DNA from 3 places in the Allobosea sp. LjRoot9 genome. Region 2 is predicted to be linked to each of the others. Evidence: predicted binding sites of a transcription regulator. Region 2 holds the regulator's gene; each other region holds the start of a gene.
What was found. The regulator PhoB, encoded in region 2, activates phosphate uptake and scavenging genes when phosphate is short. The targets are predictions, from matches to a motif close to TGTCATNNANCTGTCAT.

Region 1 (9,613 bases), on a different contig from region 2:
CTGGCCGACGATGACATGGTCCCAGGCCAGCACCTTGCCCTTGTCATCGAAGCCGATGCGGGCACGATGTAGATGCATGGGGCGGTAGTAGCCGCCCTTCATGTCGTCCTCGCGGCTCCAGACCGTGCGTATCGGCGCATCCAGCCCCGCCGCGCGCGCCGCCCTGGCGATCACGCAGGCCTCGACCGCGACATCGCTGGTGCTGGAGAAGCGCCGGCCGAAGCCGCCGCCCGACATCAGCACATTGACCACGACCTGCTCCGGCTTGAGGCCGAGCGCCTTGGCCGCCGCGCCGGCATCGAGCCCGGCGCATTGGCTGCCCATCCAGATCTCGGCGCGATCATCTGCAAGCCGGACGGTGCAGTTGAGCGGCTCCATCGCGGCATGAGCGAGATAGGGAAAGACGAACTCGGCCTCGATCCGATGGGGCGCGGTCGCCAGCGGGGCCATGTCGGCCTCCATCTTGCGCGGGCCGGATTGGCCGGCGAGCTCGCGGTACTGGGCGAGCTGCCTTTCGCTGTCGACTTTCTCGACTTTGGAGGTGTCCCATTCCAGCTTCAGGGCGTCGCGGCCCTGGGTTGCCTGCCAGTAGCCGTCGGCCACCACGGCCACGCCCTCAGCGCCGCCGTCCAAGGCTACGCGCAGCACGGCCTTGACGCCCTTGACGGCGCGCGCAGCGCTATCGTCCACCGACGCCAGCCGGCCGCCGAACACCGGCGGGCGCGCCACCACGGCGGTCAATTGACCGGGCAGCCGCATGTCGATGCCGAAATCCTGCCGTCCGCTGGTCTTGGCCTGCGCATCCAGGCGCTGCGTCGGTCGGCCAATGATGCGGAAATCCTTGGGGTTCTTCAGCGTGACCTTTTCGGGCACCGGCAGCGCCATGGCGGCCTCCGCCAGTTCGCCATAGCCGGCCTTGCGGCCGCCCGGCCCGAGCACCGTGCCGGATTGGGTGCGCAAGGTTGCGACGTCGACCTTCCAGCGCATTGCTGCCGCGTTCAGCAGCATGGCGCGAGCCCGGGCGCCGAGCTCGCGATACTGCGTGAAGCTGTTCTTGATCGTGTGCGAGCCGCCGGTGAGGTGGATGCCGAAGAGCGGGTCGGCATAGGCCATGTCGTTGGTGCCGTGCCGGCTGCGCACCAAGCTCCAGTCGGCATCGAGCTCCTCGGCCAGGATCATCGGCAGGCCGGTATTGACGCCCTGACCGAATTCCAGCCGGTTGATGGTGACCGTGACCTCGCCATTCCCGGCAATCTGCACGAAGGCCGAGGGCAGCTGCGTCGGCTTGAGGGCGCTCGCGGCCGCTCCGCCACCAGCCGCCTGGCCCATCGCGATATGGGGAAAAGCGCCGAGCGCAAACCCGCCGGCTCCGGCCAATTTCAGGAAGCTGCGGCGCGGCAGCGTCGCAGGCGCCGGCTGGTCCCGCTCGATCAGGCGCTGCAGGACGCGCGGCAATTCGCTGTAGTCGATGTTGTGCAACATGACGGCTCCTTCAGACGAGGGCGCGGGAGGCATCCGCCACAGCGGAGCGAATCCGGGCATAAGTGCCGCAACGGCAGATATTGCCCGTCATGGCCTCATCGATCTCGGCGGGGCTCGGCTGCTTGCCGCGCGGCAGCGATTTGAGAAACGCGGTCGCGCTCATGATCTGGCCGCTCTGGCAGTAGCCGCACTGGGCGACGTCATGCTTGACCCAGGCCGCGTGCACGGCCGCGCCGACACGGTCGGCACCAGCGGTCACGGCCTCGATCGTGGTGATCGCCTTGCCCGCGGCCTCAGAAATCGGCGTGCTGCAGGAGCGGATGGCCTCGCCGTCCAGATGCACGGTGCAGGCCCCGCATAGCGCCGCGCCGCAGCCGAATTTGGTGCCGGTCATGCCGAGCGTATCGCGCAGGGCCCAAAGGATAGGCGTGGCCGGGTCGGCGTCGACCGCGTGCTCACGGCCGTTGATGGTGAGCGCAATCATGGCTGGCCGGTTCTCCGTAGGTTGTGCCGCGATATCGCCCAGGCATGGCGGGCCGTGTCGAAACGGCGGGCGGTCGGATGATCTGCTCGCCCCCGGCGCCTGATTGGCGGTTTCCACGCCGCAGCTGCCGGGCTTGGCGTTTGCGTGACGCCTGCCTCGATGAGGACGAAACTAGCTCTTCCGGCCGCACCGGATTAGATGGGATAATCCGCATAGGCTTAGAAGTGGATTTTCTGAATGCGCCGGGAGAACGTGAACGACCTCCTCGGCTTCATCGCGGTGGCGCGCGAGCGGAGCTTCACCAAGGCAGCCGCCAAGCTTGGCGTGTCCCAGTCCGCGCTGAGCTATACCATCCGCATTCTGGAGGCGCGGCTTGGCCTTCGGCTGTTGACCCGAACGACCCGCAGCGTCTCCTTGACCGAGGCCGGAGAGCGCCTTCTCCACAGCATCGGGCCGCACTTCGACGAGATCGAAAGCGAGATTTCAGCGCTCAACGCATTGCGCGACAAGCCGGCGGGAACCGTCCGCATCACGACCGTAGAGCATGCGGCAGAGACGATTCTCTGGCCCGCAATGGCGAGGCTCCTGCCGGAATATCCCGACATCAACGTCGAGATCATCAACGACTACAGCCTGATCGACATCGCCGCCGAGCGTTATGATGCCGGCGTGCGGCTCGGCGGCGATGTCGACAAGAATATGATCGCGGTGCGCATAGCGCCTGATTTCCGCGTGGCGGTCGTGGCAGCGCCGTCCTACTTCGAGACTCGGCCACAGCCCCTTGCACCCCAGGATCTGACCGAGCATTCCTGCATCAATCTACGCCTGCCGACCCATGGCGGGTTCTACCTTTGGGATTTCAGGAAGGACGACCGAGAGCTCAGGGTCCGCGTCCAGGGGCGGCTCGTCTTCAACGCCGTGGCGATGATCCGGCATGCCGCGCTTGAGGGGCTGGGCCTAGCCTATCTGCCGGAAGACCTGGTGGACACGGCCATTCAGGAGGGCCGGCTGCTGCGCGTTCTCACCGATTGGTGCCCACCACGACCGGGCTATCACCTGTACTATCCGAGCCGCCGCCAACCCTCGCCTGCATTCTCGCTCGTGGTGGATGCCCTGCGCCAACGCGCTTGAATTTGACTGGCTTCGAAGGCTGGATGAGCGCGAAATAGGCTGCCCTCAACACTCCAAAAGTGAACCGCTAGAAGCGCTGCGGATAAGAGAGCCCTTTTTGGGCGCATTGTCGAGCTTTGGGCTTGGCGCCGCCCTCCGCCAAGCATGCGAAGATGCCGATAGCGGCAGCGTCTCTGCGGGCAGCGGTCGACGAACAGGATCGATAAGCATCGACGCGCCGCCCGCGATGACACCTCAGCCCTGCGCGCGCCTTGAAACCTCTGCCCAAGCGGCCGATGGGTCGCAATGTTCTGGAACGGTGAAAAAACTACGCAGCAAGCCAGAGCAGCAAGCGTTGAGGCAAGGTAAGCGTTGCGGCTTCCCCGATCTCCAAAAGGTCCTCACCGGATTGGAACGGCACGTCGACGAAGACCTCGGTGGCGCCAATGCTGACTCCATAGCGGACGCTCGCTCCGAGGAATTCGCGATGTGCGATCACGCAGGGCAATGCCAAGGCATTGCCTGAGGGTGTCTCGGGACCAGTTAGCCCGGCATGCTGCGGCCGAAACACCAGCTTTGCGCCCTTGGGAACTATCGCGTCGCTCGCTATTGGCACCCTGATCCCGCCGTCGATCGCGAAATGGCGTTCGGGGCCGGAGTCGACGATGCCGCCAGCGAGGATGTTGGCCGTGCCCAAGAAATTTGCGACGAAGAGATTGGCCGGTCGCTCGTAGAGTTCCATCGGCGTTCCGACCTGCTGGATGACACCGTCATTCATGACCGCGATGCGGTCGCAGATCGTGTTCGCCTCCTCCTGGTCATGCGTGACAAAGATCGTGGTCAGGCCGAGCCTTCGCTGCAGGTCGCGCAATTCGCGGCGAACCTGCACGCGCATCTTGGCGTCGAGGTTCGAGAGCGGCTCGTCCAGCAGGAGCACTTTCGGCTCGACCGCAACCGTGCGCGCCACCGCAACGCGTTGCTGCTGGCCGCCGGAAAGCTGCGACGGGCGCCGCTCGCCGAGATGGCCCAGGCCGACAAGATCGAGCGCGATATCGACGCGGCGCTCGATTTCGGCGCGCGCCACGCCGCGTTCCTCCAGACCGAAAGCGACGTTCCTTCGAACGGTCATATGCGGCCAGAGCGCGTAGGATTGGAAGACCATGCCGACATCGCGTTTCCAGGGAGGCAGATTCGAGATGTCCTTGCCGCCGATCATGATGCGGCCGGTATCGGCCTGGTTGAATCCGGCGATAAGCCTCAGAAGCGTGGTTTTCCCGCAACCGGAGGGACCGAGGAAGGCGAAGAATTCGCCGGGCTGAATGGTGAGATTGACGTCCTTCAGGACGTGGTTTGCGCCGTAGGAGAGGTTTATGCCTTCGATGTCGACGGCGAGCGCCGGTGTGGAAATCGATGCGATGGCGTCCATGGTCAGTGGCCCATTCCCTTGGCCTTCTGGCTGCGTTCGATGATGAGATGGGAGAGGAAAGTGCAGAGTGCCACGAGCAGGACCGCGACGACGCCGAGCGCCGCACCCGGCCCCCGGCCTGCCGCCGATTGCATGAAGACGTAGAGGCCATAGGCGAGCGGCGCGTCTGAGTTCGACTGGACCAGCATCAGCGTCGCCGAGAGCTCGACGGCGGCCGTCGAGAACGAGGTGACGAAGCCGGCGAGGATGCCGCCCGCCATCAGTGGCACGACGACGCGGCGCACCGTGCGGGCCTTGGTCGCGCCGAGGTTCTCGGCCGCCTCCTCCAGCGAGACGGAAATCTGCTGAAGCGCGGCATGACAAGCCCGCAGGGCATAGGGCAGGCGCCGGATGGCGAGCGCCAGCACGATCATGATCCAGAGCGAGGCGAGCGGCGTGCCGTCGGGCAAGGTGACGCCGTAGAACGTCCGCAGATAGCCGATGCCGAGCACGACGCCGGGAATGGCGAGCGCCGCCGACGCGGCCCAGTCGAGCCATTCGCGCCCGACGAGCTTCGTACGCAGCACGAGATAGGCGATGGCGACGCCGAGCACGACGTCGATGCCGCCGGCGATCGAGGCATAGATCAGCGTGTTCTTGATGTAGAGCGAGCTCTCACCGAAGACGCGGGCGTAATGCGCCGCCGTGTATGCGTCCGGCAGAGGCGAAAACGACCAGATCGTCGCGAAGGACAAAAGCAGCAGGCCCAGATGCGGCGCCAGCACCAGCGCCAGGATCAGGATGACGACACCGTAGCCGAACACCGCCTCGAAGGGCGTCATCACCCGCCGGGCGAGGCCGCCGCCGCCGCGCTGCGTCGTAGAGTAGTCGCGGCCCTTCAGCGCCAGCGCCGAGAGCCACATCGCCATGACCGAGGCGACGATCAGCACGACCGAGATGACATAACCCATCGGATCGGCGATTCCGATCGAGGTGACGCGCAGATAGGCCTGCGGCGCGAGCATGTCCTTGACGTTGAGCAGCAGCGGCGTCGCCAGATCGTCGAAGACCTTGACGAAGACGAGCGAGGCGCCGGCGAGATAGCCCGGCATGGCGAGAGGGAAGACGATGCGGCGGAACAGCCGAAAACCGGACGAGCCGAGATTCTGCGCCGCCTCCTCCATCGCCCGGTCGATGTTGCGCAGCGCGGCCGAGAGATTGATCAGGATGAAGGGGAAGTAGTGGACCGACTGAACGAAGATGACCCCGTTCAGCCCCTCCATAAAGCCGATCTTGAAGTCGAACCAGTCGTCGAGCAGCAGATTGACCGAGCCGTTGCGGCCGAAGAAGAGCTGCATTGCGACCGCGCCGACGAAGGGCGGCATGATCAGCGGCAAGAAGCCGAGCGTCTGCACGAGGGCTGCGCCGCGAAAGGCGAAGCGCGTCGTCAGATAGGCCAGCGGCAAGGCGAAGACCGAGGCCCAAACCACCGACATCGCCGAAACATAGAACGAGTTCCACAGCGAGCGCATGAACAGCTCGGTCCGGACGAAATCGTAGAAATTGACGAGCGTGAACGTGCTCGTGCCCTTCTCGGTGAAGGCGACATAGAGCACCGTGGCGACCGGCAGCACCAGGAACAGCCCCAGGAACGCCGCGATGGCGAGCGCCAGCGCGATCTGGCCGGGCGTGGCCATGAAGCGTTTAGCGCTGACTGTGGCGAGGATGGCGGTCATGAGGGCCTGTCGTTACGTGTCATCCCGCACGCAGTGCAGCGGCGCAGATGCGGGACCGTCATCTGAAAGAGGCAGCGTCTCGTCGCGCGGTCCCGTTTCTGCGCAGCAGCGTTCCACCCTGCTGCGCACACGGGATGACACGCCTCATCACCGCGCCGCCTTTAGCGCCTCTTCCGCCTTCACCTTCGCCTTGCCGTAGTTGTCTCGGGCAAAACTCGCCCACTGACTTTCGACTTCGGCCTGGCGCGAGCCCTTCTCCTTGGCGCCGGTGAAGGCGCCACGCAATTCGGCACTGGCGGCCTGCGCCTCGGTGACGGGAAGCGCCGCGATCAGGCTGCGGGCCTCGTCGGCCAGCGCCTTGGCCTGCGGGTTGGGCTTCCTGGCGAGCGCCGCATCGATCTCATGCAGGGTCTTGGTGACTCCCTTGAGCGCGTCGAGCTGGAACGAAATCAACTGGTCGAAGAGCGTGTCGACGACCGCCGTGCGCGTCTCCGACTTGTCGACATCGAAGCCAATCATCTTCTGGAAGCGCGGATCGGTGAAGGGGTTGGGATAGTCCGCACCGGCCTTGGCGTAGACAGCCGGGTTGACCGGCAGGCGGCGGATGCCGGGCTCCAGCAGCACCTCCTGCCCGCTGGGCGAGAGCAGGAATTCGATGAAGGCCTCGGCGGCTGCCTTGTTGGGCGCGTTCGTGACGATGCCGACATTGGCGGGCACAACCGTGGTCACGCTCGGGTAGACGAATTTGACCGGGAAGCCCGAGGCCTGCGCCGAGAAGGCGAAGAAGTCGATGACGATGCCGACGCCGACCTGACCGGAATTCACCGCCTCGGGCACGCCGAAGGAACGGTCAGTGATCGTGCGGAAATTGCCCGACATCTCCTTGATGGTGCGCCAGCCCTTGTCCCAACCTTCGCCCTGCAGAATAGTCTCGATCGTCAGATGCGTCGTGCCCGAGCGAGCAGGCGATGCGATCGAGACATGGTCGTAGAAAACCGGCTTGGCGAGGTCCTGCCAATCCTTGGGTTCGGGCAGCTTGTTGGCCTTGGCGTAACGCTCATTCCACATGATGCCGTAACCCGACGCCGCAAAGCCTGAATAGAAGCCCTGCGGATCATTGATCGGGTAGGAGCCGATCTTCTCGGGGATGCCGGTCGCCCTGGGCTTGTAGGCGGTGAGCAGCTGCTTGCCCTTCAGCACCTCGAAAGCGTCAGGCGCCGAGGCCCAGAACAGGTCGACCTGGTTGTTGGCCCTGGTCTCCTCCAGATATTTCACGCCTGCATTGGTGTTGCGGTTCTGGACCTCCAGCGTGACGCCGGGCATCGCCTTCTCGAAGGCCTTCTTGATCGGGTCGGTGACATCTTTCGAGAAGGATGTCACGACCGTGACCTTGCCCGCCGGCGCCTGAGCGAAAGCGGCGGAGGTCGCAAGACTGAAGCCGAGCGCGGTCGCGAGCGCGATCCTGCGTGTGATCATGTCGTCCTCCCAATTATTGAACATCGCCGACGTCGAGGTCGGTCGAGATAGCCCGGACCGCATGTCCATGCGGCGGCAAGTCATAAAGCTGTCACAAAACCTGACCCGATGTCATCCCGCTCCTTGTGATGAAAAGCGGCTGGATCGTCAGCGTTTGATGCCGCGTCCATCCTTTCCGACGATTCCTGATCGTTTGTACTTGCCTCGACCTGTCCGGCCGGAGAGATCCCGATTGGCGCGAAGGTCGCTTTACAGCCAAATCGCAAGCGCCTATCGCCATTTGTGACAGTTCACCGATGGAAGACGAGGCTCTGATGCTCGGCTGGTTTCAGAAGCTCCTTCCCAGGGAGAACAAATTCTTCGACCTGTTCGAGAGCCACTCCGTAGCGCTCGTCGCCGGCGCCAAGGCCTTGAACGGACTGCTTGCCGGCGCGGTGTCTGTCCCGGAAGGATGCGCCGAGGTCATCGCCCAGGAGAACCGCGCCGACGAGATTGCCGGCCAGGTGATGCTGGAGGTCGGACGAACCTTCATCACGCCGTTCGATCGCGGCGACATCGAGGAACTGATCGGCACGATGGACGATGCCATCGACCAGATGCAGAAGACCGTGAAGGCGATCACGCTGTTCGAGGTCGGGAGCTTCGCGCCCTGCATGAAGGATCTCGGCATGGTGATCCTCCAGGCGTCCGAGCGCGTCGCGGTGCTGCTGCCGATGCTGCGTGACATCAAGAAGCACGCAATCTCGATCGGCGCGCTCGCGAAGGAGATCGGGGCGATCGAGGAACGGTCCGACGAACTCTACGACGAGGGGCTGAAGGCGCTCTTCAAGGCGCACCAGACGTCGGACACGATGTCCTTCATCGTCGGAGCGGAGATCTACGATCATCTCGAGAAAGTGGTGGATCGCTTCGAGGACGTCGCCAAGCGCGTCAGCCGCATCGTCCTCGAGCATCTCTGAGCGGCGCGCTCGTGGACATCGTCAGCGTCACCCCCGCCCTGATCTTCCTGATCGCCGTCGCGCTGCTGTTCGATTTCCTGAACGGTCTGCACGACGCCGCCAATTCCATCGCGACGATCGTCTCCACCCGCGTGCTGGCGCCGCGCTGGGCCGTGTTGTGGGCGGCTTTCTTCAACTTCATCGCCTTCCTGTTCTTCGGCCTGCACGTGGCCCAGACGGTCGGCTCCGGCATCATCCAGGCGGCGATCGTCGACGACCGCGTCATCTTCGGCGCGCTGACGGGCGCAATTGTCTGGAACGTGGTCACCTGGATCGCCGGCATCCCCTCGAGTTCGTCGCATGCGCTGATCGGCGGACTGGTCGGCGCTGGGCTAGCCAAGGCCGGGTTCTCATCGATAGTCTGGTGGGGCCTCGGCAAGACCCTCGTTGCAATCTTCATGTCGCCGGCCATCGGCTTCGCGCTGGCGCTACTTTTGGTCCTGATCGTCTCCTGGGCTTTTCTGCGCGTCGCGCCGATGAAGGTCGACAGCACCTTTCGTCTCCTGCAGTTCGTTTCGGCCTCGCTCTATTCGCTCGGGCACGGCGCCAATGACGCGCAGAAGACCATGGGCATCATCGCGGTGCTGCTGTTCTCGCATGGCATGATGGGTGAGGCCTTTTCCGTGCCGTTCTGGGTGGTGATCTCCTGCCAGACGGCGATGGCGCTGGGAACGCTCTGCGGCGGCTGGCGCATCGTCCATACGATGGGCTCGAAGATCACCCGACTGTCACCGCAGCAGGGCTTCTGCGCCGAGACCGGCGGAGCGATCACGCTGTTCATGGCGACCTATCTCGGCATCCCGGTCTCGACGACGCACACCATCACCGGCGCCATCATTGGCGTCGGCGCCGCAAGACGGGTGACTGCGGTGCGTTGGGGTGTGGCGCGCGGCATCGTGTTCGCCTGGATCGTGACGATGCC
Region 2 (9,613 bases):
CGCTCGGCTGCATCCTGTTCTTCGTCACCTTCGTCGTCCTCGTCATCGCGCGCATCCTCGTCTCGCGCGTCAAGAGCTACTGATAAGCAAGAGCTACTGAATAAGGCCGCCGACCATGAGCATGACGACCCCCTCCATCGCCTCCCAGACGCCTCGTGCCGAATGGGGCCGCGTGCGCCCGGCACGCCGCACCGCCGACAAGGCGATGAAGCTGATCGCCACCGGCTTCACCTTCCTCGCCATCTTCGTGCTGTTCTGGATCCTCGGCATGCTGATCGTGAAGGGCGTCGGCGGGCTTTCGCTCGCGACCTTCACACAGGTCACACCCGGCCCCGGTTCCGAGGGCGGCGGCCTTGCCAACGCCATCGTCGGCTCGATCGTGCTGACCTTCCTCGGCATCGCGGTGGCGACGCCGATCGGCGTGCTCGCCGGCACCTATCTCGCCGAATACGGCAAGGGCTCGCAGCTCGCCAATCTGATCCGCTTCATCAATGACATCCTGCTCTCGGCGCCCTCGATCCTGATCGGCCTGTTCGTCTACGTCATCCTGGTCGAGCCCTTCCGCGGGTACTCTGGCTGGGCCGGCGGCGTCGCGCTCGGCATCATCGCGATCCCGGTCATCGTGCGCACCACTGAGGACATGCTGCGGCTGGTTCCGGGGCCGTTGCGCGAGGCTGGCGCGGCGCTTGGCGCCCCGCCCTCGGTCGTCATCACCAGCGTCACCTGGCGGGCGGCGAAATCGGGCATGGTCACCGGCATCCTGCTGGCGCTCGCCCGCATCGCCGGCGAGACCGCGCCATTGATCTTCACCGCGCTGAACAACAATTTCTGGTTCTCGCCGACGCTTTCGGGCGGCGTCTCGAACCTGCCGGTGACGATCTACCAGTTCGCCTCGGCCCCTTACGAGAACTGGCAGCAGCTCGCCTGGGCCGGTTCGCTGATCATCACCGTCTCGATCCTGCTGCTCTCGCTGATCGCGCGCCGTATCGTGCGCGGCAGCAAGTGAACGGCCATCCTGAACCCTCGTCGCGTTCGATCTGAAGGAAGAAGTCGATGCTTTCGACGCTGGAACTGAGCCCGCAAACGCTCGATGCCGAAGCCCCGGTCAGGATCGCGGTCAAGAACCTCGATTTCTACTACGGCGAGCACAAGGCGCTGAAGAACGTCAATCTCGATTTCCGTGACCGTCACGTCACGGCGCTGATCGGCCCCTCGGGCTGCGGCAAGTCGACCCTGCTGCGCATCTTCAACCGCATCTATTCGCTCTATCCCGAGCAGCGCGCCACCGGCGAGGTCATCCTCGACGGCCGCAACGTCATCTCCAATGATGTCGATGTGAACGAGCTGCGCTCGCGCATCGGCATGGTCTTCCAGAAGCCGACGCCCTTCCCGATGTCGATCTACGACAATGTCGCCTTCGGCATCCGGCTCTATGAGAAGCCGCCGAAGTCGGAGCTCGACGACCGCGTCGAGGGCGCGCTGCGCCGCTCCGCCCTCTGGGACGAGGTCAAGGACAAGCTCAAGATGTCCGGCATGGGCCTCTCGGGCGGCCAGCAGCAGCGCCTGTGCATCGCGCGCACCATCGCGCAGAAGCCGGAGGTGATCCTGTTCGACGAGCCGACCTCGGCGCTCGATCCGATCTCGACCGGCAAGATCGAGGATCTGCTGGAGCAGCTCAAGACCGATTTCACCATCGTCATCGTCACCCACAACATGCAGCAGGCGGCGCGCATCTCGCAGTACACCGCCTTCATGTATCTCGGCGAGGTGATCGAGTTCGCGCCGACCAACACCATCTTCATGAACCCGCACAAGAAGCAGACCCAGGACTACGTCACCGGCCGCTTCGGCTGACTATCGAACCCTGTTTTCGCTTCCAGAGGATCCGCCGCGATGACCGAACATATCGTCCGCTCCTACGACGCCGAACTCGAGGCGCTGCGCCGCAGCCTCGCCGAGATGGGCGGCATGTCCGAGCGCATGCTCGGCGATTCCACCGTGGCGCTGGTGCGCCGCGACACCACGCTCGCCCAGAAGGTGATCAGCGCCGACCAGCGCCTCGACAACCTCCAGCGCGATGTCGAGGAGCGCGCGGTCCTGACCATCGCCCGGCGCCAGCCGCTGGCGAACGACCTGCGTGAACTGATCTCGGCGATCCGCATCGCCGCCGACATCGAGCGCGTCGGCGATCTCGCCAAGAACATCGCCAAGCGCGCGGTCGCGATCTCCGGCCAGTTCCAGCCGCCGCATCGCGCCGTGGTCGGGCTCGAGCATATGAGCCGGCTCGTCCAGGCCCAGCTCAAGGACGTGCTCGACGCCTATGCCGCGAGCAACGAGCAGAAGGCCATGGAGGTCTGGCGCCGCGACGACGAGATCGACGCGCTCTACACCTCGCTCTTCCGCGAATTGCTGACCTATATGATGGAAGACCCGCGCAACATCACCTTCTGCACGCATCTCCTGTTCTGCGCCAAGAATGTCGAGCGCATCGGCGATCACACCACCAACATCGCCGAGACGATCCACTATCTCGTCACCGGCGAGTCGCTCGATCTCAACCGCCCGAAGCTCGACACCACCGACATCAATGTCGAGGCGGTGACGGGGAGCTGATGGAATGAACGCACCGGCAGCTTTCCCGTCATGGTCGGGCTTGTCCCGACCATCCACGTCTTCGCTGGTCGAGACCTGTGTTCAAGACGTGGATGCTCGCCACCAGGGCGAGCATGACGGTGTGTGTCGGCTGAATGCCAGGAACGGAACTGAGACATGCCCGCACGCATCCTGATCGTCGAGGACGAGGAGCCGCTCACCCTGCTCCTGCGCTACAACCTCGAAGCCGAGGGCTTCGAGGTCGACAGCGTCGCACGCGGCGACGATGCCGAGCTGCATCTGCGCGACCACACGCCCGACCTCGTCCTGCTCGACTGGATGCTGCCGGGCTTGTCGGGCATCGAGCTCTGCCGCCGCCTGCGCACGCGCCGGGACACCGAGCGCGTGCCGATCATCATGCTCACCGCCCGCGGCGAGGAGACCGAGCGCGTGCGCGGCCTCGCCACCGGCGCCGACGACTATGTGGTCAAGCCGTTCTCGCTGCCTGAACTGATCGCGCGCATCCAGGCGCTCTTGCGCAGGGCCAAGCCTGGCCATGTCGCGGGGCTGCTAGCGGCCGGCGATCTCGAACTCGACCGCACGACGCGCCGCGTCCGCCGCTCCGGCGCGGAATTGCATCTCGGCCCGACCGAATTCCGCCTGCTCGAATTCCTGATGCAGGCGCCGGGCCGGGTCTATTCCCGCGCACAGCTCCTCGACGCCGTCTGGGGTCGCGACGTCTATATCGACGAGCGCACGGTCGACGTTCATGTCGGCCGCCTGCGCAAGGCGATCACGCCCGGTGATGCCAAGGACCCGCTGCGTACGGTGCGCGGCGCGGGCTACGCCTTCGACGAGACGTTTGCGCGCGGCTAAGAGCGCGCGTCATTCCGGGGCAGGCCGAAGGCCTGAGCCCGGAACCCAGAACCGTTGTTGCTCATTGCCGAAGCTCTGATGTCCGAGCGCCTCTTGGAACCCTCATCGGTTCTGGGTTCCGGGCTCTTCGCGGAGTTTATCCTTGGGCCGACCAAAGGTCGGACCCGAGGGCGAAGCCCCGGAATGACGGAGCTTAGGGATTGCCACGGCGGCGAATGCGGACCGCTTTGCCATTGCAGCGGGGATCTGCGACTCCGTCGATTGTTGCAGGTAGGGTTCCTCTCTAATCTTGGCCGCTCATACGCCCGCCAGGATTCGAGACCGTGCTCGACAGCCCCGTTTTTCCCGCCATCAAGGCTTTCGAAGCCGACCTCATCGCCATCCGGCGCGACATTCATGCCCATCCCGAGATCGCCTTCGAGGAGGTCAGGACGGCGGCCCTGGTGGCGCGGACGCTGCGCGGCTGGGGCATCGAGACTCATGAGGGGGTGGCCGGGACCGGGGTGGTCGGCACGCTGAAGGGCGAGCGCGGCGGACAGCGCGCCATCGCGCTTCGCTCCGAACTGGACGCGCTGCGCATCGAGGAGAAGAGCGAGATCCCGCATCGCTCGACCATTCCCGGCAAGATGCACGCCTGCGGGCATGACGGACATATCGCCATGTTGCTCGGTGCCGCGCGCTATCTGGCGGAGCACCGGGATTTCGGCGGCACGGTCCATTTCATCTTCCAGCCGGCGGAGGAAGGGTTGGGCGGTGCCCGCGTCATGCTCGAGCAGGGGCTGTTCGAGCGCTTTCCGGTCGATGCCGTCTACGGCATGCACAACCAGCCGGGCCGCCGCGCCGGGGAGTTCGGCATCAGGCAAGGGCCGATGCTCGCCGCCAGCGACACCTGGGTCGTGACCTTCCGCGGCACTGGCGGCCATGGTGGCTCCGGCGCCCATACCGCGACCGACCCGACGATCGCGCTGGCCAATTTCATCCTCGGCGTCCAGGCGATCGTCGCCCGCAATGTTCCCGCCGTCGAACCGGCGGTGCTGAGCGTCGGCCACATCAATGCCGGCGCTTTCTCCTCGCCCAATGTCATTCCCGCTGAGGTCGTCGTCACCGGCACGGCGCGCTGCTTCTCAGCCGCGGTGCGCGACATTCTGGAGCAGCGCCTGGGCGTGCTCGCCGAGGGCGTGGCGGCGATCCAGGGCTGCAGCGCCGACTATGTCTACAAGCGCCGCTATCCGCCCTTGATCAACACCGCTGACGAGACGGTGCTCGCGGCGGCGGTCGCCAGCGACCTCGTCGGCGCGGAGAAGATGGACAGGCAGATCCCGCTCAACACCGGCGCCGATGATTTCGCCTTCATGCTGGAGCAGCGGCCGGGAGCCTTCATCCGCATCGGCAACGGCACCGCGGCGGAGGGCAAAGGCAATCTGCTCCACACCCCGCTCTATGATTTCAACGACGATATTCTCGCTCTGGGCTCGACCTATTGGGTGCACCTCGTGCACAAGGAGCTGACATCGCAGGCCTGATCCCGCTCGCCGCCGCCCGGCAGCCGAAACCGGAGCCGGGCTGCAGGAGTTTGAGTCCATGCCGACACCCGACATCGCGATCATCGGCGCAGGCCCCTCCGGCCTGATCGCCGCCGAGCGGCTGTCCGCCGCCGGCCACGCCGTTACAGTCTATGACCGCATGCCCTCGCCGGCGCGCAAATTCCTGCTTGCCGGCCGCGGCGGGCTGAACCTGACCCATTCCGAACCGCTGGATCAGTTCCTGACGCGCTATCGCGGAGCGCAGGCCTGGCTCGAACCAGCAATCCGCGCCTTCCCGCCCCAGGCCTTGCGCGATTGGGCCGACGATCTCGGCGCCGACAGCTTCATCGGCACGAGCGGGCGCGTCTTCCCCAGGGCGATGAAGGCCTCGCCTCTGCTGCGCGCCTGGCTGCGCCGGCTGGAGGGGCAGGGCGTTAAACTCGCATCGGGGATGCACTGGACCGGCTGGAGCGCTGATGGCGCGCTCAGCTTCCAGACCCGCGACGGCGGGGTCGAAACGATCCGGCCCGGCGCGACCCTGCTGGCGCTCGGCGGCGCGAGCTGGCCGCGCCTTGGCTCGGATGGCGGCTGGGCGCCTCGGCTCGCGGAGCGTGGCGTCGCCGTCGCGCCGCTGCTGCCGGCCAATGGCGGTTTCACGGTGGCCTGGTCGGCGACGATGCGTGAGCGCTTCAGTGGCGCGCCGTTGAAGCGCATCGTCATCCGCTTCGGTGAGCGTCAGGCCACCGGCGAGGCGATGATCGATGCCGAAGGCATCGAGGGCGGTGCGGTCTATGCGCTGTCGGGCCTGCTGCGCGAGGCGATCCTGCGCGAGGGCAGGGCGGTGGTCACGCTCGATCTGCGGCCCGACATGGAGACCGCTCGCCTCGTCGAGCGTCTGGCGAAGCGCCGCAAGGGCGAGACGCTGAGCAACCATCTGCGCAAGGCGGCGGGCCTGTCGCCGGCTGCGATCGCGCTCCTGCGCGAGGCGAGCCCGCGCTTGCCTGAGAATGCAGCGGCCCTGGCGGCACTGATCAAGGCCGCTCCCCTCACGCTCGCCGGCCTCGCCCCGATCACGCGCGCGATTTCGAGCGCTGGCGGCATCGAAGCTGGCGCGGTCACCACCGATTTCATGCTGAAGGCGCTGCCTGGCGTCTTCGTCGCCGGCGAGATGCTGGACTGGGAAGCCCCGACCGGAGGCTACTTGCTGCAGGCCTGCTTCGCCACCGGCGTCGCGGCGGCGGCGGGAATGGAGGCTTGGCTGGCAAGGGCGTAAGTCGGGCGCGGGGCAGGGGTGAGGTGCAGGCCCCTGGACCAGTTGCGCGGAACTTTGCCGTCATTGCGAGCGCAGCGAAGCAACCCAGGAGGGCTCGCTCTACGTCCCCCTGGGTTGCTTCGCTGCGCTCGCAATGACGAGGGAGCAGCGGTTAGGTCACGGCCAAAGCGTCAAACGGCCGACACCTCACCCCTGCCCCTCTCACTGAACTCGGGCTTACCCGAGTTCAGCACTCAAAGTGTCGAAGTCGGTAGACTCGACTTCGATGCCGGAGAGGGGTTCCCCGCTGGCCCCGGAAGCCGGACCTCACGCATCGTGAGGAGAGGCCACACCGCGCTCGCGGTCCCGGGTCCGCTCGTAGATGGCGCCGAGATCGTGGCTCACCAGCATGACGGCGTCCTGGCTCAACGGCTTGGCCTGGACCGCCCCATTGGTCAGCAGGAAGAGCTGCACCAGCGCTGAGCGCCCGGCATCGTCCAGGCCCATGACCTGAGTCAGCAGCCAGAGATCGTCGGGGAGGTCGAAATGGGACGCGACCTCCAGCAGCGGGGCGTAGCGCCGGTGCCGATTCATCAGCGTCACCAGGGTCGCCAGCGCGTTTCCGAGGTCTTGCCGTTCCTCGGAGGACAAGGCCGAATAGGCGTTCTCGTCATACATGGTTGGTTCGCCTTTCCTTGATGATGTGCGGCCCATGCCGCCGGTCGACCAGTGTCGGGGCCGCAATCCGCTTGAATGCCAGCGTGTTGCGCCAGGCCTCTTCGGTCACGCTGATCATCGTGCCGATGCAGGACATGCCGTCGATCATCGTCGGCAGGCCGAGCGGCTTGACCTCCCAGCCGAGCTCCAGGAAGCGCGGCATCCACCAGGTTTCCATCACGACGGTGATCGCGCTGAAATTCTGCTCCAGGCAGTATTCGAGCATGCCGGCGAGGACGGTGTGCAGTACGGCGGATTCGCGGCCGCGATACTCGGGAACCACGAAGATCCGGGTCCATTCGACGATGTCGGGGCCGCGCTGCAGGCCGCGGATATTGGCGAGGAAGGGAAAGACCTCGCTCATCAGATGCGGGCAGAGGGTCGGCACGAGGCGGGAGCCCCCGATCACCTTGCCCTGCTTCAGCGCCAGCAGATAGACCGCGTCGTCGGTGTCGAACTGGTCGACCTCGCGCCCGTCGGGGCGCTCCAGCTCCATCCAGCGGCGCTCCTCGACATAGATGCGGTGCCGGATGCGGAAATGTTCCTCAATCTGGTCGGCATAGTGCCGGCGATTGGAGGCGTCTATGATGTGAATCATGTGCTCTTCCCCAGCGGCGTGAGGAAGAACTTTCTGCCTATCCGCGCCGGGCGGAATCCCGGTTTTCCGGGAGTGCCAGCGCTTTCGTTGGGCTGTAGACTAAAGCTGGATCTCGCCGCGCAGATGCGCCTCGACCACCGTGCGCGTGCGGCCCCGGGCGCCGAGCTTGCGGGCGGCGTTCTGGTAATGCGCCTCGACGGTTCCGGCGCGGATATTGAGCACCTCCGCGACGCCCTCGGTCGATTTGCCGACAGCCATCCAGGTCAGGACCTCACGCTCCCGCACGGTGAGGCAATGGCCCTGGGTGCCGTGCATGGCGGCCTCGGCCTTGGCATGGGCATAGAGCGACATCAGGTGGATGGCGGAGCGGGACTGCCGCGACAGGTCGGGCTTGTCGCCGGCCATGGTGACGACGGCCTTGAAGCCGTCCTCATTGTGGATCGGCACGCAGAAGCCGTGGATCATCTTGAAGTCGCTGGCGCGCCGCATGATCTCCTGCTGGCGCGCGCTGGCGACCTCCTGGCGATAGACCTCGTCCCAGACGAAAGGGTTTATCGTGGTCTTGCAATGCGCCGCGATCGGGTCGTCATCGGCATAGTTCTGCCGGACATAGAGCTCGAACCAGCCATCGGGCCAGCCATTCAGCAACACGAGCGGGGCGATCCTGTCGCCGGTCTCCGGCAGGCCGGTGATCAGGAAGGCGTGGAAGCCGAAGCTGGCGAGCTTGTCGCGCAGCGAGGTGATGATCGTCTGGGGATCGTTGAGGCGCGTCAGCACATCGATGAAATCGAGCGCGTCTCGTCCGGCGTCGAAGTGTTGTCCCGACATGAACGGTCCCCAATGGCCGTATTATAGCCGCATTCTTGCAGCGCGTCTCTGGGAGTCAATGCCTCCTAGGCGAGGCTGGGCCAGCAGGCGGGACCGGCTTTGCGCGCAAGGCACGGCAAGGCGCGCCGCACAGCCGTCTCCTCCTGCCATCTCCTGTCAGCTATGCGACCCGCCATGCGCCTTGCCCTCTCGCGCTTGGGCGGCTTCCGTCCCATATTGCCGCCATGTCCAAGACCTCTGCTCCCGACGCCAAGACGAAGCCCGCGAAAAAGCCCGCCAGCGCGCGCACGCCCAATTCCAAGGCCTCGCGCCAGGAATTGAAGCCGCTGGAAGGCTACCTTGCCGATCTGCTCAACCCGGCGATCAACCGCGGCAATGCGGTCCCGGGCGGCGCCGCCGGCTTTTCCGACGCGCCGCAGGCCGGTTATGAAGCGCGCCCCGGCGATGGCGCGCCGAAGAAGAAAATCGGCAAGAAGGCCGATTCCGCCTTTGACGGCGTCGAGGGCGAGACCGCTGCGAGCCTGACGGCGCAGTCGCTGCAGATGCTGCTGGAGACAGGCAGCCCCTTTATCGATCCCGGCAAGGCCTGGACGCCGCATCGCCCGCCGCGCCCCGACAAATCCGAAGGCGGCATCCGCTTCCGCATGAATTCGGAATACGAGCCCGCCGGCGACCAGCCGACCGCGATCGCCGATCTCGTCGACGGCATCTCGCGGCAGGAGCGCGACCAGGTGCTCCTGGGTGTCACCGGCTCCGGCAAGACCTTCACCATGGCGCAGGTCATCGAGAAGACGCAGCGTCCCGCCCTGGTCCTGGCGCCGAACAAGACGCTGGCCGCGCAGCTCTATGGCGAGTTCAAGAGCTTCTTCCCCGACAACGCGGTCGAGTATTTCGTCTCCTATTACGACTACTACCAACCCGAGGCCTATGTGCCGCGCTCGGATACCTTCATCGAGAAGGAAAGCTCGATCAACGAGCAGATCGACCGCATGCGCCACTCCGCCACGCGCTCGCTCTTGGAGCGCGACGACGTCATCATCGTCGCCTCGGTCTCCTGCATCTACGGCATCGGCTCGGTCGAGACCTATACGGCGATGACCTTCGGCATCAAGCTGGGTGAGCGCATCGAGCAGCGCCAGCTCATCGCCGATCTCGTCGCCCTGCAATACAAGCGCACCCTTGGCGATTTCGCCCGCGGCTCCTTCCGCGTGCGCGGCGATGTCATCG
Region 3 (9,613 bases), on a different contig from region 2:
ACGAGCAAGGGGATGCGTTGCCTGCGCCTTGGCGCTGCCTTTTCGGCCGGGACGGCAAGAACGGAGTTGGCAGCCGCGATGTCGGCCATCTCAATGCGCTCCCGCCTTGGCACCATTGCGCAGGCGTGGGTCGAGCACGCCATAGAGTAGGTCGACGATCAGATTGGCACCGACCATGGTCATCGCGACCAGCAAGAGGATGCATTGCACCACAGCCAGGTCGCGGTTCGAGACCGCCACCACCAGGAGCCGTCCAACGCCAGGCCACGAGAACACGCTCTCGACCACGACGGCACCAGCGATCAGGCTGCCGACCATGAAGCCGACGACCGTGACGGTTGGCACCGCCGCATTGGGCAAAGCATGGCCGCGCACCACGGCTGCCCAGGGCACGCCCTTGGCGCTGGCGGTGCGGATATAGGACTGGCCGAGCACCTCCAGCATGGCGCTGCGGGTGAAGCGTGCAAGCACGGCTGCGCCGCCGATGCCGAGCGTCAGAACAGGCAGAATGCCGTGGCGCCAGCTGTCCTGCCCACCCGAGGGCAGCCAACCGAGCTGAACCGAGAAAATCAGCACCAGCACGAGGCCAAGCACGAAGCTCGGCACCGTGAAGCCCGCCACCGCCGTCACCATGACGATACGATCCATCAGGCTGTCGCGGTGAAGCGCGGCATGGATGCCGGCGGGAATGCCGATGCAGAGCTTGAGCGCCAGCGCCGGCAAGGTGAGTGCCAGGGTTGCCGGGATGCGCTCCAGCACGAGCTGGATCGCCGGCCTGCCATCGCGCATCGACTGGCCGAGCTCGCCCCGGCCGATGGCGGAGAAGTAGCGCAGATATTGCAGCCAGATCGGATCGTCGAGGCCCCATGCCTTGCGGAAGGCGGCGATGGCCTCGGGCGGAGCATCGACGCTCATGATGATCAGGGCGGGATCGCCCGACATCCGCAGCACGACGAAGGCGAAGGTGACGACCAGCGCCACCGTCAGCGCGGCGCGGGCGAGTCGGGTCAGGAAGAAGCGCAACATCAGCTTGCAGCCTTCAGGAAATTGGCCTGATCATGCGCGACATGGCAAGCGGCCAACCGCCCGTCCGGCAGCGGCATGAGCTTCGGGCTTTCGGCCTTGCAGCGCTCGCGCACGGCGTGGCAGCGCGGGTGGAAAGCGCATCCAGAAGGGCGTGCCGCAGGGTTCGGCGGGTCGCCCTGCAAGACGATGCGCGGCCGGGCGCGCCTGCCTGGCACCGGGGAGGCCGAGACGAGCGCCTCGGTATAGGGATGCGCCGGGTTCGACAGCAGAAGATCGGCCTCGCCCTCTTCGACGATGCGGCCGAGATACATCACCGCGACGCGGTGGCTGACCTGGCGCACGACCTTGAGATCATGGCTGATGAACAGCATGCCGAGACCCAGCTCCTGCTGGATATCGACCAGCAAGTTGACGACTTGCGCCTGGATCGAGACATCGAGCGCCGAGACTGGTTCGTCGCAGACCAGGAGGTCGGGCTTAGTGGCGAGCGCGCGCGCAATCACCGCGCGCTGGCGCTGGCCGCCAGAGAGTTCATGAGGATAGCGCGCACCCTGGTCCGAGCGCAGGCCGACCGATTGCAGGAGGGCCAGTGCCATGGCGTCGCGGCCGCTTGGGTCGCCAATGCGGTGAATGTCGTAAGGCTCTCGGACCTGCTCCAGGATCGACAGCCGCCGGTCGAGCGCGCCGAGCGGATCCTGGTAGATCATCTGCATGCGAGCACGCATCACGCGCCAGGCCGGGCTTCCGCTGGGTGGGATTGCCGTGCCGTTGAACAGCACATCGCCGTCATCGGACGGCTCGAGGCCAAGCGCCAGACGCCCGATGGTAGATTTACCCGAGCCGGACTCGCCGACCAGCCCCAGCGTTCTGCCGCGCTCGACCGTGAGGGAGACGCCGTCCACGGCTCGGACATCGACCGAGCGACCGAGCAGGCCCTGGCGCATCGCATAGCGCCGCGCGACACTCCGCGCCTGGAGAAGCGGCGGGGCGTTCATGCGAAGACGGGCTCCGTCTGGCGCTGCGGCTGGACGAGTGGCGGCGTGCGAATGCAGGCGGCGAGACGGCCAGGCGCCTTCAGGTCGAGCGGTGGCAGGCGCATCTCGCAGGCATCGACCCGACATGGGCAACGCGGCGCGAACGAACAGCCAGGTGGCAGGTTCCAAGGCTCGGGCACATTGCCTTCGATGGGATCGAGCCGGCGGCGCACGCCCTCCAGCGGCGGCAGCGCCGCCAGCAGGCCCTGCGTATAGGGATGCAGCGGCTGCGCGAAGAGCGCGTCGGATTGCGCTGTCTCGATGATCCGGCCGACATACATCACGCAGACGCGGTCGCAGGTCTGCGAGATCACGCCGAGATCATGGCTGATCAGGACCAGAGCCATGTTGGTCTCGCGCCGGATCAGCGTCAGCAGTTCGAGGATCTGCGCTTGAATCGTCGCATCGAGCGCGGTGGTTGGTTCGTCCGCCACCAGAAGGTCGGGTTCGCCGGCGAGCGCCATGGCGATCATGACGCGCTGGTTCTGGCCGCCCGAAAGCTCATGGGGAAAGGCGTCGAGCCGGCGCGCCGCGTCGGGAATGCCGACGAGATCGAAGAGGCGCTTGGCTTCCGCGCGGATCGCGCCGCCCGAGAGCCCGCGATGCAGCGCCAAAGCTTCGCCGACCTGTTTGCCGAGTTTGATGACGGGGTTCAGCGCGCTCGCCGGGTCCTGAAAAATCATGGCGATGCGGCCGCCGCGGGTGGCGTCAAGCAAGGCCGGCTCCGCATTGATCAGTTCGCAGCCCTCCAGCGTGACGCTGCCGGTGACATCCGCCTTCTTCGGCAGAAGGCCGAGCGCGGCGAGCCAGGTCACCGACTTGCCGCAGCCGGATTCGCCGACGAGCCCGACGGCCTCGCCACGTTCCACGGTGAGGTCGATACCATGCAGCACCTTGACCCCGTCGAAGGCGACCGCGAGATCGCGGATCGCGACGAGCGGGCTCTGGTTGCCCCTGCCGGCTTGCGCGCTCATGAGCGGATCCCGCCCCAGCTGCCCGATCGGAAGTCCATCACGATGGACTGCGCCGCCCTCCATGGGATGATCGAGGGGTGTGTTTCGGTCTGTCCGATGGCGAAACGCGACAGCGCCAAGGCGGCGCGAGAGCCCGCGGCGAGAGCCAGGGCATGGCGGCGAGAGAGAGCGGTCATCGGCAGATCTCTTCGAAGCGTCCAAAAAGAAAACGGCGCGACCGATCAGGTCGCGCCATGCGTGGTCTCGCGGCTCAGCTTCGTCCGCCCCAATTCTCGGCGCGGAAGTCCATGGCGAAGGCCGGCGAGGCCTTCCAAGCGAGTGCTTTCGGCTTGGCCGTAAAGGTCGCGTTCTGGTGCAGCACCGTATAGGCGGGATCCTCGCGCTCGGCGATTTCCAGCATGCGGCGGAAGGCGGCCTTGCGGCGGGCCCGGTCGGTCGATGTTTCCAGCTCGACCGAGAGCTTGTTCAGCTCGTCATTGGTCCATTCGCCGACCTGCTGCTGCTGGCCGTTGGGACCGTGCTGGCTGACGAGCGACGAGACGGGATCGTTGAAGGGCGCCGAGTTCGACCAGTCGCGCACGGCGCGCGTCGGGGTGCGCTCGAGGATCTGCTGCCAGTTTTCCTTGACCTGGATCTCGACGTTGAGCCCTGCCTCCTTCCACATCTCGACCAGGATCTGCGCGGTGGCGGTCTGGTTGGTGTAGTAGTTGTTGAGCAGCCGGTAGGGGATCGGATCGCCCTTGTAGCCCGACTGCTTCACCAGATCCTTGGCGACCTTGAGGTCGAAGGCCGGCACCGACCAGTCGGCGATGAACATGTCACCGTAATAGGGCCACTGTAGACCCTTCGGGATCGAGGTCCGGCCGGCCCAGAGCGAGTCGACGATGGCCTGCCGATCGATGGAATGCGTCATCGCGCGGCGCACCAGCGGGTTGACGAGTTGCGGATGGTTCTTGTCGAACACCGTCAGGCGGTGGTTCAGGATCGTGCCGCCCTGGACCTCGAAGGCCGGGTTCTTCTCGATCTGCGCAATCTGATCGGGCGGGATGTCGCAGGCGAACTGATACTGGCCCGACAGCAGCCCGTTGATGCGCGAGGCCGTCTCCGGCACCTCGACGAAGCGGATCGACTTCAGCGGCGGGCGGCCGCCCCAGTATTCATCATGGGCTTCGAGCAGCAGCGACACGTCGGGGCGATATTCGGCGACGCGGTAGGGGCCGGTGGTGACCGGCTTTGAGGCCCAGTCGCTATAGGTCTTGGCTTCCTCGAAGGCGCGGCGGTTCATGATCTCGCTGCCGAAACGCGAGATGCGGCCTTCCAGCGTTACGTCAGGCGTGCCGTTGACGAAGCGCACGGTGTATTTATCGACGACCTCGATGCCGAGCAGGGCCGGCCAGGCGCGGCGCGCCACGGCCGGGACTTCGGCAGGCAGTTCCTTGGAGGCGCGACCGCCGCCGACGGTGAAATCGGCCGAGATCGTCTTGCCGGCGCTCGGCTTGGTGTCGCCGAACATGCGCTCCTTGCCGAAGGAGAAGACGACGTCCTCGGCTGTCAGTTCATCGCCATTGTGGAACTTGACGCCCTGACGAAGCTTGAGCTCGACGGTCCTGTCGTCGATGCGCTTCCATTCGGTCGCGAGGCCGGGCACCGGCTCGAGATTGCCGGTCCAGTTCTTGCCGATCAGACTTTCCCAGATCGAGGAGAAGAAAATCCGCTCGCCGACATTGGACTGCTCGCGCAGCACGTCGAGCAGGTTTGTGTTCGAGATCTTCTGGACCGCGACGGTGATCGAGGGCCGGTTGTCGGCCTGCGCGATCGCGAAGCGCGACGGCAGGATGAGGGCTGAACCGCCGAGCGCTATTGCGCTGCGGCGCGTGAGGGAGCCGACCATGACTGGTCTCCTGTTTCGGTTGCGTTGGGGGCGCGCTCCTCGAGCCCGCGCGGGCTGGAGCGGAAATGGGTCAGCGTCCGGTCGGCATGGGTCAGCCGCCAGGACAGCGCCTTCTGGGCGTAGTCGCGCACGAGCGCCGCATAGCCTGCGTCTTCCGCCAGATTGACGAACTGGTTGGGGTCGCGCGCCAAGTCGAAGAACAGCGGCGGCAGCGCGGCGAAGTGGACGTATTTATAGTTCTCGTCCTGCACGACGCAGAGGCTGGACTCATCCATGCCGAGTCCGAGTACTTTCTCAGGCTGCGAGTAATGCACGTCGCGGAAATCGTATTCGTAATGCAGTTCGGTGCGCCAGTCGGGTGGGCGGACACCCTGGGTGAAGGGCATCACCGAGCGACCATCGCAGGCGCGGGGCGCCTCGCCGCCGAGCCAATCAAGGATCGTCGGCATCACATCGACGCTCTCGGTGAATGCCTCCTCGACCGTGCCGCGACGGCCTTCGGCTGCGGCTGGATCCTTGACGACGAGCGGAATGCGGAAGCTCTCGTCATGGAAGCCGATTTTGCCAAGCAGGTGATGGTCGCCGAGCTGCTCGCCATGATCTGAGGTGAAGACGACCAGCGTGTCGTCCCACTGTCCGGTCTCGTCGAGATAGGCGAAGACCTGACCGAGGCAGTCGTCGATCTCGCTTATCAGGCCGCAATAGGTTGCGCGCATCTGCCGGATCTCGGCCTCGTCGAGCGTGGCGCCCGAGCCTTCCGCGCCATGGAAGAACGAGCCGCGCCCGATCGCATCGACATAATATTTGACCAGCGGGTGCTGGGCGCCCTCGGCCTCGGGCGACTCGGCCCGGATCGGCGCGGGCATGTCCTGCGCCCGGTACATGTCGTGATAGGGCGCCGGCGCAACGAAGGGCGGGTGCGGCCGGTAATAGCCGAGATGCAGGAAGAACGGTTTGCCGGCGCGGCCCTTGAGATAGGTCAGTGCGCGCTCGGTGAAGAAGGACGAGTCGGAGAGTTCCTTGGGAATGCGCGCGGGTCGTTCGGTTGCACCCGGAACAGCGTCTTCGCCTTCGGGCAGCCAGATATCCTCGCGATTGGGCGGCAGCTCGAAACCGTTCTGGGCTACCCAGCCGAAATAGCCGTCCATGTTCGGCTCGAAAGCGCCCACGGAACGGAAGCCGTCCATCAGGTCGCCGAGCACGAGGAAGCGCGGATCCTGCTTCGCGGTCGAACGCGGATCGGGCGTCGTCGTGGTGTAGCCGATCAAGGCTGGATCGTAACCAATCTCGCGCAGGGCCTTGCCCAGGTTGAAATGGCGCTGGTCGAGCGGCACCGTGTTCTGCACGGCGCGATGATTCATCAGATAGAGGCCGGTCAGCAGGCTCGCGCGCGCCGGGCCGCAGGGCACGCAGGCCGTGACGTGGTTGGCGAAGGTGACGCCCTCGGCGCAAAGCCGGTCGAGATTGGGCGTCCGAAGAAATGGCGCCTGCCCACGCGCCCGCAGCAGATGCGGCACGAAATCGGCGCGCCATTGATCGACGACGATGAGCAGAACGTTGCGACGTTTCATTCAAGGCTCCTCCAATCCCATCTCGCTATGGGCTGCGGATGACGGTTGGATGAACCATCGGGCCGGTCGCCCTGTCACTCGACAGAGTGCGCCAGTCTCATTCGGCGCCTTCCGAGGCCGAGCGCCTGCAAAGGATGCGGATCGCGCTCGCGCCCGGCGTGCCCGAGCAGGTCAAGGCCGAATTCACGGCTCGCGCCAGGATCTGCCTGCTCGAAGGCTATGGTTCGACCGAGACCGCCCGGCAAGCCGGGCGTCGCGTATCACTATCGCGGCAACGCTATGCACAGGCAGGTGCATGCCACGCGATCGCGCAAGCTCATGAAGGGAGGTGTACTTCGCTCGAAACTGATCGACCGTCTGGCGCCCGACAGAAGCATACGGGCATCGGTTAAGTGGATTGACGGCGCGCTCTGTCGGCAGAATGCCATTCCGTACCAGGGCACGGACGACCTCGTCGGAGACGCTACGCGGTCAGCTTAGCGAGGAGGCACATGATCGATGGATCCATACCGGCGTCATCTCGAACGATGCCGTCAGCGCTCGAAGACGACAAAAATTCATCCGAGCATTGCGGTGAGGCATATTCGGAGGGAGAGCATTTTGTGAGCCGGCTTTGCGGGGGAATGCTGCCAAATCGGCCTTTTACTCGGCGGGTTTGGCCTTGGCATTGACCCGGACGATGATCAGATCAACAAGCTGACGAACTGTTTTGCAGGCTTGCATGTCGTTGTCGGGCATGTCGCAATCGAACTCCCGCTCGATCGCGTTCCCGATCAAGGTCAAATCATCGATCGACAGGCCTAGATCATTTTCCACGCTTGCTGCCGGGTCGAGCTTTTCCTGATGGACCAAGCCTTCGGCGGCAATGATCTCCAACAATCTCTCGATGAGCATGGCTTCGCTGCTTGTAAGATCAGACATGCCTTCTCCCGTCAGGCTTGCTTACGCCAGGATGTCACGTCGTCGACTGCCTTTTGAGAGGTCGCCCTGATGCTCCATCGGAAGCATCACAATTCCCACCCATCTAAATTTGCGATGCAGACGACTGGAAACACGCCACGGCGGGCTCGGTTCCACCGGCTGCCGACGCAGGGGCCAGACGTTCGCGGAAGAAGCCGTACAGGGCGTCGTCCACGCGACCAGCCAGAGGGATCGCGGGTTCCTTGAAATCTGGCGCCGTGAGCTGACGAAGAAACCGAGCGTCATCGTCAGCTGCGTCCGGATCGCCGCAAGAACGCATGGGTTCCAATCTCCGACAGGGTTTGGGAGGCCACGGTCAATCGCCGCAGGCGCGCAGCGCGCTCCAGGGAGCGCGCCCGAGAGACGCGGAAGCGTCGTGCCTCATCGCGGGATCGCGCAGGCTGAAAGCATTGGCCGCCCATGAAGATCGCGACTTTCGACGTCCATGGGATCAACGGCCTTCTCCCGGTGTTGCTGCGCTGGTTGGCAGAAGCCGAGCCAGACATCGGCCGCCGATCGACGGGCTGAACCATGTTCCAGAGCTAGTGCGAATGGCCGTGGCAAGCCGGACCGCGGCGATCCGCAGAGGCCTCATCCGGCGCGGCTGATGTCCTGGTGCATCGGCAGCTTCCAGTTCGGCCTCGGGAAATGGCAGGTGTAGCCGGCGGGATAGCGCTCCAGGTAGTCCTGATGCTCCGGTTCGGCCTCCCAGAAATCGCCGACCGGGGTCACTTCGGTCACGACCTTGCCGGGCCAAATCCCCGACGCGTTGACGTCGGCGATGGTCTCCTCGGCGACACGCTTCTGCTCGTCGCTCACATAAAAGATCGCCGAGCGGTAGCTCGCGCCGATATCGTTGCCCTGACGGTCGCGCGTCGTCGGGTCGTGAATCTGGAAAAAGAATTCGAGCAGGTCGCGGTAGCTCGTCCGGGCCGGGTCGAACACGATCTCGATCGCCTCCGCATGGTTGCCATGATTGCGGTACGTGGCATTGGGCACCTCGCCACCCGAATAGCCGACACGGGTGGAGATCACGCCGGGTCTGCGGCGGATCAGATCCTGCATGCCCCAGAAGCAACCGCCGGCAAGCACTGCGCGTTCCGTTGTCATGGCTCTGAACCTCCTGATTATAGGTTGGCCCGAATATAGGCATTGTCGAACAAGATATCAGGCAGGGAGCGCAGGAGGCGGATGGCGGTGAGGTTTCTCTTCGACGGTCCCGAACAGGCGAAACGAACGGTCCTGCTCGCGCACGGCGCTGGCGGGCCGATGGATTCGCCCTCGCTGACAGCGACGGCGAAGGCCTTGGCGGGATCGGGCCTTCGTGTGGCTCGCTTTGAGTTCAACTATATGGCGGGCCGACGAATGGTGTCGGGCCGCAAGCCCCCGCCGCGAGCGGAAAAGCTCAATCCAGAATACCTCGCCGCTATTGACGCGCTTGATGCAAAAAGTCCGCTCATCATCGGCGGCAAGTCGATGGGCGGCCGGGTCGCCAGCATGGTCGCAGACGGCCTCTTCGCCTCCGGCCGAGCCCACGGCCTGCTGTGCCTTGGTTATCCCTTTCATCCGCCGGCCAAGCCCGAGCAGTTGCGCACGGCGCACCTCGTCGACCTGAAAATCCCGACGCTGATTGTGCAGGGCACGCGCGACCAATTCGGCATGCGGGACGAGGTGTCCGCCTACACGCTGTCACCGGCCATCGAGATTTTGTGGCTTGAGGACGGCGACCACGATCTGAAGCCGCGGAAATCCGTTTCCGGCTTTTCTGCCACCGACCATCTGAAGACCATGGCTGAGGCGGTTTCGGCCTGGGCCGAGCGGATCACGAGCTAGGACGGGGCGATGAAAATCGCCACCTTCAACGTCAACGGGACCAACGGATGCCTCGCGGTGCACCTGATTCTTGATTTGCTGGAAACGAAGCGCCGCCCGGCTTGGTTGCCGGGCGGCGCAGGTCGGATTGCGGAACTTTTTCTACAATCGCGGCAACACTATGCCTCGATTTTCACGATCCTGCATGCGTGCGGTCTCACGAGCAACCCGTCGTCGAGCCGCAGGTGTTGCACTTCAAACACGTCCCATTTCGCACCAGCGTGAAGTTGCCGCATTCGCCGCAGCTGTCCCCGACATAGCCCTTCATGATCGCCTCAGCGCGGC

Region 1: ACSQ3P_RS30365 (DUF47 domain-containing protein) is a predicted target of PhoB. The motif match lies at 7,772-7,788, and genes of this name have one in related genera.
Region 3: pehA (phosphoric/sulfuric ester hydrolase PehA) is a predicted target of PhoB. The motif match lies at 6,535-6,551, and genes of this name have one in related genera.

What each region holds. Positions count from the first base shown of each region.
Region 1 covers NZ_CAXUPC020000013.1:182,814-192,426, forward strand. Annotated here, with positions in the region: gene ACSQ3P_RS30335 (molybdopterin cofactor-binding domain-containing protein) at 1-1,482, opposite strand, end outside; gene ACSQ3P_RS30340 ((2Fe-2S)-binding protein) at 1,493-1,966, opposite strand; gene ACSQ3P_RS30345 (LysR family transcriptional regulator) at 2,204-3,097, shown strand; gene ACSQ3P_RS30350 (ABC transporter ATP-binding protein) at 3,405-4,502, opposite strand; gene ACSQ3P_RS30355 (ABC transporter permease) at 4,505-6,217, opposite strand; gene ACSQ3P_RS30360 (ABC transporter substrate-binding protein) at 6,365-7,693, opposite strand; gene ACSQ3P_RS30365 (DUF47 domain-containing protein) at 8,008-8,652, shown strand; gene ACSQ3P_RS30370 (anion permease) at 8,664-9,613, shown strand, end outside.
Region 2 covers NZ_CAXUPC020000002.1:695,435-705,047, reverse strand. Annotated here, with positions in the region: gene pstC (phosphate ABC transporter permease subunit PstC) at 1-83, shown strand, start outside; gene pstA (phosphate ABC transporter permease PstA) at 116-1,006, shown strand; gene pstB (phosphate ABC transporter ATP-binding protein PstB) at 1,054-1,854, shown strand; gene phoU (phosphate signaling complex protein PhoU) at 1,894-2,613, shown strand; gene phoB (phosphate regulon transcriptional regulator PhoB) at 2,770-3,468, shown strand; gene ACSQ3P_RS11950 (M20 aminoacylase family protein) at 3,792-4,991, shown strand; gene ACSQ3P_RS11945 (TIGR03862 family flavoprotein) at 5,050-6,264, shown strand; gene ACSQ3P_RS11940 (hypothetical protein) at 6,571-6,921, opposite strand; gene ACSQ3P_RS11935 (acyl-homoserine-lactone synthase) at 6,914-7,558, opposite strand; gene ACSQ3P_RS11930 (helix-turn-helix transcriptional regulator) at 7,658-8,386, opposite strand; gene uvrB (excinuclease ABC subunit UvrB) at 8,611-9,613, shown strand, end outside.
Region 3 covers NZ_CAXUPC020000001.1:1,288,398-1,298,010, reverse strand. Annotated here, with positions in the region: gene ACSQ3P_RS06110 (ABC transporter permease) at 1-89, opposite strand, end outside; gene ACSQ3P_RS06105 (ABC transporter permease) at 91-1,026, opposite strand; gene ACSQ3P_RS06100 (ABC transporter ATP-binding protein) at 1,026-2,021, opposite strand; gene ACSQ3P_RS06095 (ABC transporter ATP-binding protein) at 2,018-3,034, opposite strand; gene ACSQ3P_RS06090 (ABC transporter substrate-binding protein) at 3,285-4,925, opposite strand; gene pehA (phosphoric/sulfuric ester hydrolase PehA) at 4,892-6,496, opposite strand; gene ACSQ3P_RS06080 (acyl carrier protein) at 7,139-7,417, opposite strand; partial or broken gene ACSQ3P_RS06075 (exodeoxyribonuclease III) at 7,877-7,963, shown strand; gene msrA (peptide-methionine (S)-S-oxide reductase MsrA) at 8,048-8,566, opposite strand; gene ACSQ3P_RS06065 (alpha/beta hydrolase family protein) at 8,648-9,289, shown strand; gene ACSQ3P_RS06060 (vitamin B12-dependent ribonucleotide reductase) at 9,486-9,613, opposite strand, start outside.